2 regions of the Acetobacterium sp. K1/6 genome follow, and region 2 is predicted to be linked to the other one. Evidence: predicted binding sites of a transcription regulator. Region 2 holds the regulator's gene; the other holds the start of a gene.
What was found. The regulator NrdR, encoded in region 2, represses ribonucleotide reductase genes. The targets are predictions, from matches to a motif close to CACNANATNTNGTG.
Positions count from the first base shown of each region.

Region 1: the regulator NrdR is predicted to act here: its motif matches at 2,840-2,853, upstream of U2P91_RS06250 (vitamin B12-dependent ribonucleotide reductase).

Region 1 is NZ_JAXQGA010000005.1:153,007-157,422, reverse strand. It holds gene iorA (indolepyruvate ferredoxin oxidoreductase subunit alpha) at 1-1,206, shown strand, start outside; gene U2P91_RS06265 (indolepyruvate oxidoreductase subunit beta) at 1,209-1,781, shown strand; gene U2P91_RS06260 (cysteine-rich small domain-containing protein) at 1,783-2,058, shown strand; gene plsY (glycerol-3-phosphate 1-O-acyltransferase PlsY) at 2,079-2,693, shown strand; gene U2P91_RS06250 (vitamin B12-dependent ribonucleotide reductase) at 2,878-4,416, shown strand, end outside.
Region 2 is NZ_JAXQGA010000024.1:19,010-23,425, forward strand. It holds gene U2P91_RS15775 (cell division protein FtsQ/DivIB) at 1-743, shown strand, start outside; gene ftsZ (cell division protein FtsZ) at 1,010-2,062, shown strand; gene nrdR (transcriptional regulator NrdR) at 2,068-2,550, shown strand; gene U2P91_RS15790 (NUDIX hydrolase) at 2,537-3,085, shown strand; gene U2P91_RS15795 (site-2 protease family protein) at 3,284-3,925, shown strand; gene U2P91_RS15800 (segregation and condensation protein A) at 3,929-4,416, shown strand, end outside.

The DNA.
Region 1 (4,416 bases), on a different contig from region 2:
CCAGCATTTGCCCGAGGTATGCAGGTTAAGCTGGCTGATAATTTCAAACGTCTGGAAGCTTATTCTAATACCACGCCATTTAATTACAGTGAGGATAATCATTCTGACATTGGTGTAATTGGATCCGGGGTGGCCTATCGTTATGCCAAAGAAGTGTTCGGGAATACCGTTTCATATTTAAAAATTGGTTTTAGTTATCCACTACCAATGGAAAAAATTGCGGCCTTCGCCAAAGGAAAAAAGACCCTTTATATATTTGAAGAAAACGATCCGATCATGGAAAAAGAAATCAAAGCAGCCGGAATTGACTGCATCGGTAAAGAAAAATTGCCCGTCATGGGTGAGCTGACTCCTGATCGCGTCCGTAAAGCCCTTTTAGACGAGACTGTTCAAATTATTGAGCCCAATCCAGAATTGGTATTACCACGACCCCCGGCACTGTGCGCCGGATGTCCGCATCGCGGCGTTTTTTATGAGTTAGGCCGACGAAAAGATCTAATGATCTTCAGCGATATTGGCTGTTACTCGTTAGGACTGATGGCCCCCTATAATGCTACTGATGCGATGATTTGTATGGGTGCCAGCATCAGTGCTGGTCACGGTGTTCAAAAAGCCTTTGACATCAAAGGCGATCATTCAAAAAAAGTGGTATCAATTCTTGGTGATTCAACCTTTTTCCATTCGGGAATAACCAGTTTGATGGATGTCACCTATAATAAAAGTAATACTCTAACCATTATTCTCGATAACCGTATTACCGGTATGACTGGTCACCAACAGAATCCCGGAACTGGTTATGATTTAATGGGCGAAGCAGCACCGATGATTGACATTGAAGCGATGGTAAAAGCCTGTGGCGTAAAAAACCTGATCTCTATCGATCCCAATAATCTTCAGATTGTTGAAGAAGCCATTGAATGGGGACTAAATACTGATGGTCCTGCTGTTATTATTACCCGTTGGCCCTGTGTTCTGAAAAAATTCTCTGGCCAGGATAATGAAGAGTTCCCAATGGCCTTTAAGAAAGTTTGTTCCGTCGATGTTGATAAATGCATCGGCTGCAAAAAATGCCTGAAGTCCGGTTGTCCGGCATTGGCTTTTGATCGAGCCAATAAAAAATCGGGTATTCTAAAAGAAAGCTGTGTAGGCTGTGGTGTTTGTGCACAGATCTGTCCCAAACAAGCCATTACAGTAGAGGTGAGATAGAGATGGAAACAAAAAATATCGTATTAGTGGGAGTCGGCGGTCAAGGAACAATTTTAGCCGCTAAGCTTTTAACAACAGGATTAATGGAAGCCGGTTTTGATGTAAAGATGAGTGAAATCCATGGTATGAGTCAGCGCGGCGGCTCGGTTTCTTCATTGGTTCGTTATGGCGATGATGTCCAATCTCCGGTAATTGAAATCGGCAGTGCCGATATCGTCGTTGCCTTTGAAAAAATGGAAGGTCTGAGATCGCTGGAGTACCTCAAACCGACCGGCAAAATGATTGTCAATGACACCGAGATCTTTCCGCTTTCTGTCATCATTGGAGCGAACACTTATCCTGACAATATTTTAAATGAAATAGAAAAAAAGGTTAGTTTACGAGTGATGTCGGCAACAAAAATGGCAGAAGAACTCGGTAATTCAAAGGTAATGAATGTGATTTTGCTTGGTTCCATTATAAAATCGATGGGTTTAACCGATATTGATTGGGAGACGATCATTGCTCAAAATGTGAAAGAACAGTTTAAAGATCTTAATATCAAAGCCCTGCACGCAGGGATGGATGCTGTATAGAATGAAAAAAGACGATTCGAATTATAAGTTTTTTCAGCATACCTCCTGTGAGTACTTTCCTTGCCATAAGGTTGATGATTTAGAGGATTTTAATTGTCTGTTTTGTTATTGCCCGCTGTACGCCTTGGGTAACAACTGTGGTGGTCATTTTAGTTATACCGATAAGGGGATTAAAAACTGTAGTAAATGCAGCTTTCCACATCATCGCGAGCATTATGATGCGGTGTTGGAGAAATTAGGGCTGCTAATTGAACAACTCAGAACAACAAAAATATAATAGGTTAAAGGGGTAGAAAAATGTCGATAGTAATTGGAATTGTTTTTATTGTTGCAGCTTATTTAATCGGGAATCTAAATTTCGCTTATATTCTGGTAAAATTTTTAAAAAATGAAGATGTACGTAACTACGGCAGTGGCAATGCAGGAACAACAAATGTGCTTCGGGTGATGGGTAAAAATGTGGCTATTCCGGTGTTTCTTCTCGACGCATTAAAAGGCTGCCTGGTGATCGTTGTTGGTCGATATGCCTTAAGCCTAAACGAGATCTTTCTAATTTTGGGTGGGATTGCCGTTGTCGCCGGTCATAACTGGCCAGCTTTTCTTCAATTTCGCGGCGGAAAAGGTACTGCAACATCGTTAGGTGTTTTTCTTACCTATGATTGGGAAGTAGCTCTGATTGCCATTATGATTGGACTAATCATTTTGGCAATATGGAAAATGGTTTCCCTTACCTCGATGGTGGGCATGACCATGCTACCGGTTTTTACCCTGCTTCTAGGAAGAACTGTTACAGAAGTTATTTTCGCGATTGTATTATGTCTGTTTAGCATTTTTCAACATCGTAAAAATATTGGACGGATCATCCAGGGACGAGAAAGCAAAATTGGACAAAAAGTTAAAATGAAAAATTAGCTTTTTAGCACTCTATTTAACTACTATTTTAAAAGGCTCTGAGATGGGCCTTTTTACTTGCTTAAAGCGAGCGTTTAAAATCAATCTTTAAAAACATAAAAATACATTGTTAAACACTACATCTATGTTTATAATTAGAGTTGCAACCCAATATCATGTATATAATTTAGGAGGAAGAAATAAATTGAATCAAATAAATCAGCTGTTTAAACGAGTATTTACGAAAGAACTGGAAAATTCAAATAAAACTGTTTATGATCTGTTTCAGTGGCAAACTGTCGACGTTGTGTTAAAAAACTATCAAACTGGTGAAACCATTTATGAAATGAAAGATCTGGAATTTCCAGAACACTATTCTCAAAATGCTTGTAATATTATCGCAACAAAATACTTTAGAAGAAAAGGTGTTCCCAACCAATTCGGTTATGAACACAGCATGCGTGAAATTGCCGATCGTCTAGTCGGTTTCTGGACGGATGCCATTAAAGAAGAAGGACTAATCGATACGGATGAGGAATGGCAAATTTATTACGATGAACTGGTATATGCCTTCCTGATGCAGATGTGGGCCCCTAACTCACCTCAGTGGTTTAACACTGGTCTGATGCGAAGTTATCAAATTGCCGGTTCCAAGGATGATTTGTATTATTATGACGAAAAAGCCGAACAGGTGCTTGAATCAGAAGATCGATACACAAGAACTCAGGCTAGCGCCTGTTTTATCCTATCAATTGAAGACCGACTTCTTGGTGATCACTCTATTTCGGAGCACTATGTCAGTGAAACCAAATTATTTAAAGGTGGTTCTGGTGTTGGGACTAACTTCTCCAGCCTCAGAGCTGCTAATGAAGGCCTTACCAGTGGCGGGCAGTCATCGGGGATGATGAGTTTTCTCCAGGGACTGGATCGCAATGCCGGGGCCATTAAATCTGGGGGGACAACTAGGCGGGCGGCTAAAATGGTTATCGTTGACATTGATCATCCGGAAATTGATAATTTTATTAACTGGAAGGTAAAAGAAGAGCAAAAGGTCCGGGCACTGGGAAAAATGGGTTACGAGATATCCATGGATGGTGAAGCTTATCAGACTGTCAGTGGTCAAAACAGCAATAACTCAGTCCGTCTCAACGCTGAATTTATGGAAGCTGTTTTAAACCTGAAAAATGAACCAGATCATAAAATGAAACTCAAAGGCCGAGTTGATGATAAGGTTGATCGAGAAGTGCCCGTTAAGGAATTATGGAATCATCTTAATCAAGCCACCTGGGAATGTGCTGACCCAGGCATTCAATTTGATGATGTTTTTAATGCTTGGCATACATGCCCAGGGGGCGAAAATGGTAAAATCAACGAAAAAAACAACCGAATTAATGCTACCAATCCTTGTTCGGAGTACGCCTTTTTAGATGATACGGCTTGTAATTTAGCATCGATTAACATCTTCAAATTTTATAATCAGGAAGATAACAGCTTTTCACTTGATCACTACATTCACTTGGTTGGATTAATCCAATGCGCTTTGGAAGGTTCCATATACCACGGACAATTCCCAACCAAAGATGTTGCTCGAAAAAGTTATCTGTTTCGAACCACTGGTCTCGGCATCGCCAATGCAGCATCCTTGCTTTTAGCCATGGGATTTCCCTATGATTCAGCAGAAAGTCGTAATCTGATCGCCGCGATCACAGGTATCATGACCGGGACCTCCTACTATGTTTCGGGA
Region 2 (4,416 bases):
GAAAAGCAAACAAGCGCAAACGCATCATGAAAGGCTTAGTAACCATGTTGATCATTCTGGGAATAATCGGGGCTATTGGTTTCGGTGTTTACCAGGCGGCTAACTTGGGTATATTTAACGTGGCCGAAATTGAAGTGGTTGGGAATGAAATTGTTGATGCGCAGACGGTCGTTGAGGCCTCAGGAATTAACGTTGGGGAGAGTATTTTTTTGATCGATGTCAATCAGGCAAATTATAATATCAATGCCTTGATGAATTTGGATGAACTGGAAATTTCTAAGATTATGCCAAACAAAATTCTCATCCGAATGGTCGAGTCAGTACCAATTTGTGCGGTGAATTATGATAACAAGGTCTACTATCTGTCGGAAGACAAAACGCTGATTGAAGACGGTGAATACCTGAGAAAAACAGATATACCGCTGATTTTTGGAAGTGATGAGGTTACCATAACAGAAATTGGTAAAGAAGTAGTGGTTGAACCCTATTGGCGTTTTGACACGATTATGAATATTCTTAGAGATTTAAAAAAAGATAGCAACCTGGAAAAAATATCCGAGGTACGGATGACAGAAGTAAACACCTATGAAATTGTGACAAAAAACGGCACCGTTTTTATTCTATGGGATTATAATAATTATATTGACAACAAGGCCTATATCCAAAATAATCTGGATAAAAATACCAGTAATATGATTATTAATCTGGCAGTGGGAACAAAGCCAGTCATCAAACCGCGCTAAAAATAAAGAATGAGTGAGCGATTCATAAAACATTTGGTCTGATTCTAAAATATTGAGCGTTATTTTACTTAATTTATTATTCAATAGTTGAAAAATTTGTAAATAAAGGTTAATATAAAGGGGTGAACATTTCTTTAACTTACAAATAGGGGGAAGAAGTGTTATTAACGATGAAAAAAGCAACTGAAACGAATCCAATGTTCAGGAAAAAAGATACAAACGATCAATTTTAACGAGAAAGCTGTTTAGTAAGAGGAGGAATAAAAGTGTTTGAATTAGATGGGAATTACGATAATTTTGCAAAAATTCGTGTTATCGGTGTCGGTGGTGGTGGAAACAATGCCATTAATCGAATGATTGAAGCCGGGATGAAGGGTGTGGATTTTATTGCTATTAATACCGATAAACAAGCTCTTGCCTTGGCTTTATCTGAAAAAAAACTTCAAATCGGGGAAAAAATTACCCAGGGACTTGGTTCCGGGGGGAATCCCGAGATTGGTCAGAAAGCGGCAGAGGAAAGCAAAGACGCCATTGCTGACATGATTAAAGATACCGATCTGTTGTTTTTAACAGCTGGTATGGGTGGCGGAACCGGTTCCGGAGCGGCTCCGATTATTGCAAAAATCGCAAAAGACCTGGGAATTTTAACCATTGGTGTCGTCACCAAACCGTTCTCTTTTGAAGGACGGGTACGGATGCGTAATGCCCAGATTGCCAGTGAGTTTTTACAGGAAAATGTTGACTCTCTGGTAACCATCCCCAATGACCGACTGCTAAGAATGGCTGATAAATCAACCTCTCTGAAAGACGCCTTCAGGTTAGCTGATGATGTGTTGCTCCAGGGTGTGAAAAGTATCTCAGATCTGATCGCCATGCCAGGACTGATTAGCCTTGACTTTGCCGATGTTAAAACGATTATGAAAGATACCGGACTGGCTCATATGGGTGTTGGTCAAGCAAGTGGAGATAACCGTGCCGAAGAAGCCGCCAAACAGGCAATTCTTAGTCCGTTGCTGGAAACCCAGATCGACGGAGCAACCGGGGTATTACTTAATATTACGGCTGGCGAAGATCTTTCATTATTTGAAGTCGATAAAGCTGCCAGCATTGCCAGAGAAGCGTCAGATCCCGATGCCAACGTTATTTTTGGTGCGACCATTGATGAATCTTTAGGAGATGAAATCAAAATTACCGTTATTGCGACAGGATTTTTGTCCGGCGGTGAAAAAGAAAAGAAAGCTGTTATTAAAAAAGTTGTTAAAAGTGCCAGTGATTCAGTTGGTGAATTTTCAATTCCAGATTTCTTGACTCAAGAATAATACCGATGAAGTGTCCGTATTGTGCATTTGATGACAGCAAGGTTGTTGATTCGCGGCCTTCCGAAGAAGGAACAATGATCCGCAGACGCAGGGAGTGTAATAAGTGCAATAAACGTTTCACGACCTACGAACGGGTTGAAAATATACCCCTGATTGTGGTTAAAAAAGGTGGCCAGCGAACAGCATTTGATAAAAATAAAATATTCAATGGAATGATTAAGGCCTGTGAAAAACGACCAGTTTCCATTGATGCCATTAAAACGGTGGTGGATGATCTGGAACGACGCTTATATCAAGGCGAAATGAAAGAGGTACCATCTTCGCTAATTGGTGAGCAGGTAATGGCAGCCCTAAAGACCATGGATCAGGTTGCTTATGTGCGCTTTGCTTCCGTCTATCGACAGTTTAAAGATGTCGCTTCGTTTATGGATGAGTTGGAACGATTAATTTCAGAAAAACAGGCCGAGGGTTCCCATGAAACAGTATGAAAAAACCGTGAAAAGTGAAGTCATCTATGATGGACGGATTGTCAAACTGCGCGTTGATGAGGTAAAACTACCAAATGGCAGTTTTTCCAAACGGGAGATTGTCGAACATCAGGGGGCAGTCGCCGTTTTAGCTGTTAAAGATGGACAGATGATCTTTGTGAAGCAATACCGGATTGCCAGCCGGCAGCTACTGACTGAAATTCCGGCTGGTCTGCTGGAACTTGGGGAAGATCCTGAAGCTGCAGCGATCAGGGAATGCCGGGAAGAAATCGGTTATCGACCGGTTAATCTTTTTAAGCTGGGCGACTTTATCCCCACCCCGGGTTATTGCTCAGAAAAAATCGCTTTGTTTAGCGCCACAGAATTTATGTGGGACCCTTTGGAAGAGGACCCGGATGAATTTATCCGAGTTGTTAAAATACCAGTGCGGACAGCCCGAACGCTGTTTATTAACGGACAGTTCATTGATGGCAAAACCGTCGCAGCGCTGGGTTATTATTTTTCCATTGCCGCAAGAAGGTCGATAGCAGAATAGAAATAATGTTCAATGAGGATAGATGGTTTATTTGATGCAGAGCATTAGAATAAATCATCTATTTTGTATTATGTGTTAAAGCGTGATGCATTAGATAAACGAAAACGACAAAAATGAATTGGTTTGAAGCCAGTTACCGAATCAAACTTTCGGTCTGGTAAAATCAGGTGTACAACACTGAAAAAGAGGTAAAAGATAATGTTTGATTTTACACCGGACTATTTTTATAGTTTAATACTAAGCCTTCCGGGGATACTGATTGCCATTAGTTTTCACGAAATGGCCCATGGTTATGCCGCTGATTCAATGGGGGATCCTACTCCCAAAAATGCCGGACGGTTAACCCTGAATCCCTTTAAACACATCGACCCCTTGGGGTTTATTTCGATGCTTTTATTCCGCTTTGGCTGGGCAAAGCCAGTGCCCGTGAATCCTGGAAATTTTAAAGAACGTAAAAAAGGGATGATTGTGGTTGCATTGGCAGGGGTTCTTACGAATCTATTGTTGGCTTTTTTTGGAATGGCAGCTTATTTGGCAGTGGTACCGCTAAACAATGAAGTGTTGATGACGGTCTTGCAATATGTTTACTTTTATAACATTATGTTTGCTGTTTTTAACATCATTCCGATTCCGCCTTTGGATGGATCTCAGATTCTGGTCTTGTTTTTACCGCCTAAAGCACTGATGACCTACTATAAATATCAGCGCTATGGTATGATTGCGATCTTTATTTTGGCTTTTACCGGTTTGTTGGGAAGGATTATCACCCCCGTAATTAATGTGATATCGAGCCTGTTTTCAGCAATACTACTGCCAATTTTCAATCTGATCTGGTCTTAGCTTATGGCATATGCAGTGAGTCTGGATGGCTATGAAGGGCCGCTCGACCTATTAATCAATTTAATCCAGAAAAACAAGATCGATATTTACGATATTCCCATTGCAACGATTACGAATCACTATCTAATGCAGATTAGAACCTGGCAGGATATGGATATGGATGTCGCCAGTGAATTTATTGTGATGGCCGCCAGACTGCTCGAAATTAAGGCCAGAGCATTGCTACCTAAAAATGAAGATGAGCAGGAAGACCCAGAAGATCTTAAGGCAAAACTGATTCGTCAATTGGTTGAGTATAAGATTTTTAAAGAGATCAGTCGATATTTTCAAACCCGGGAACAGGTTGAGCGCTGCGCCATCTATAGAGATCCGGAGTACATCCCTCAGAATACCGAAGAAGTGCCTCTGGTCATCGATCCCTATTCGCTTGAACAATGCTTTAAACGGCTGTTGTTTCAGAAAGAGGAAGAATTGGAGGCAATCGCTCCACC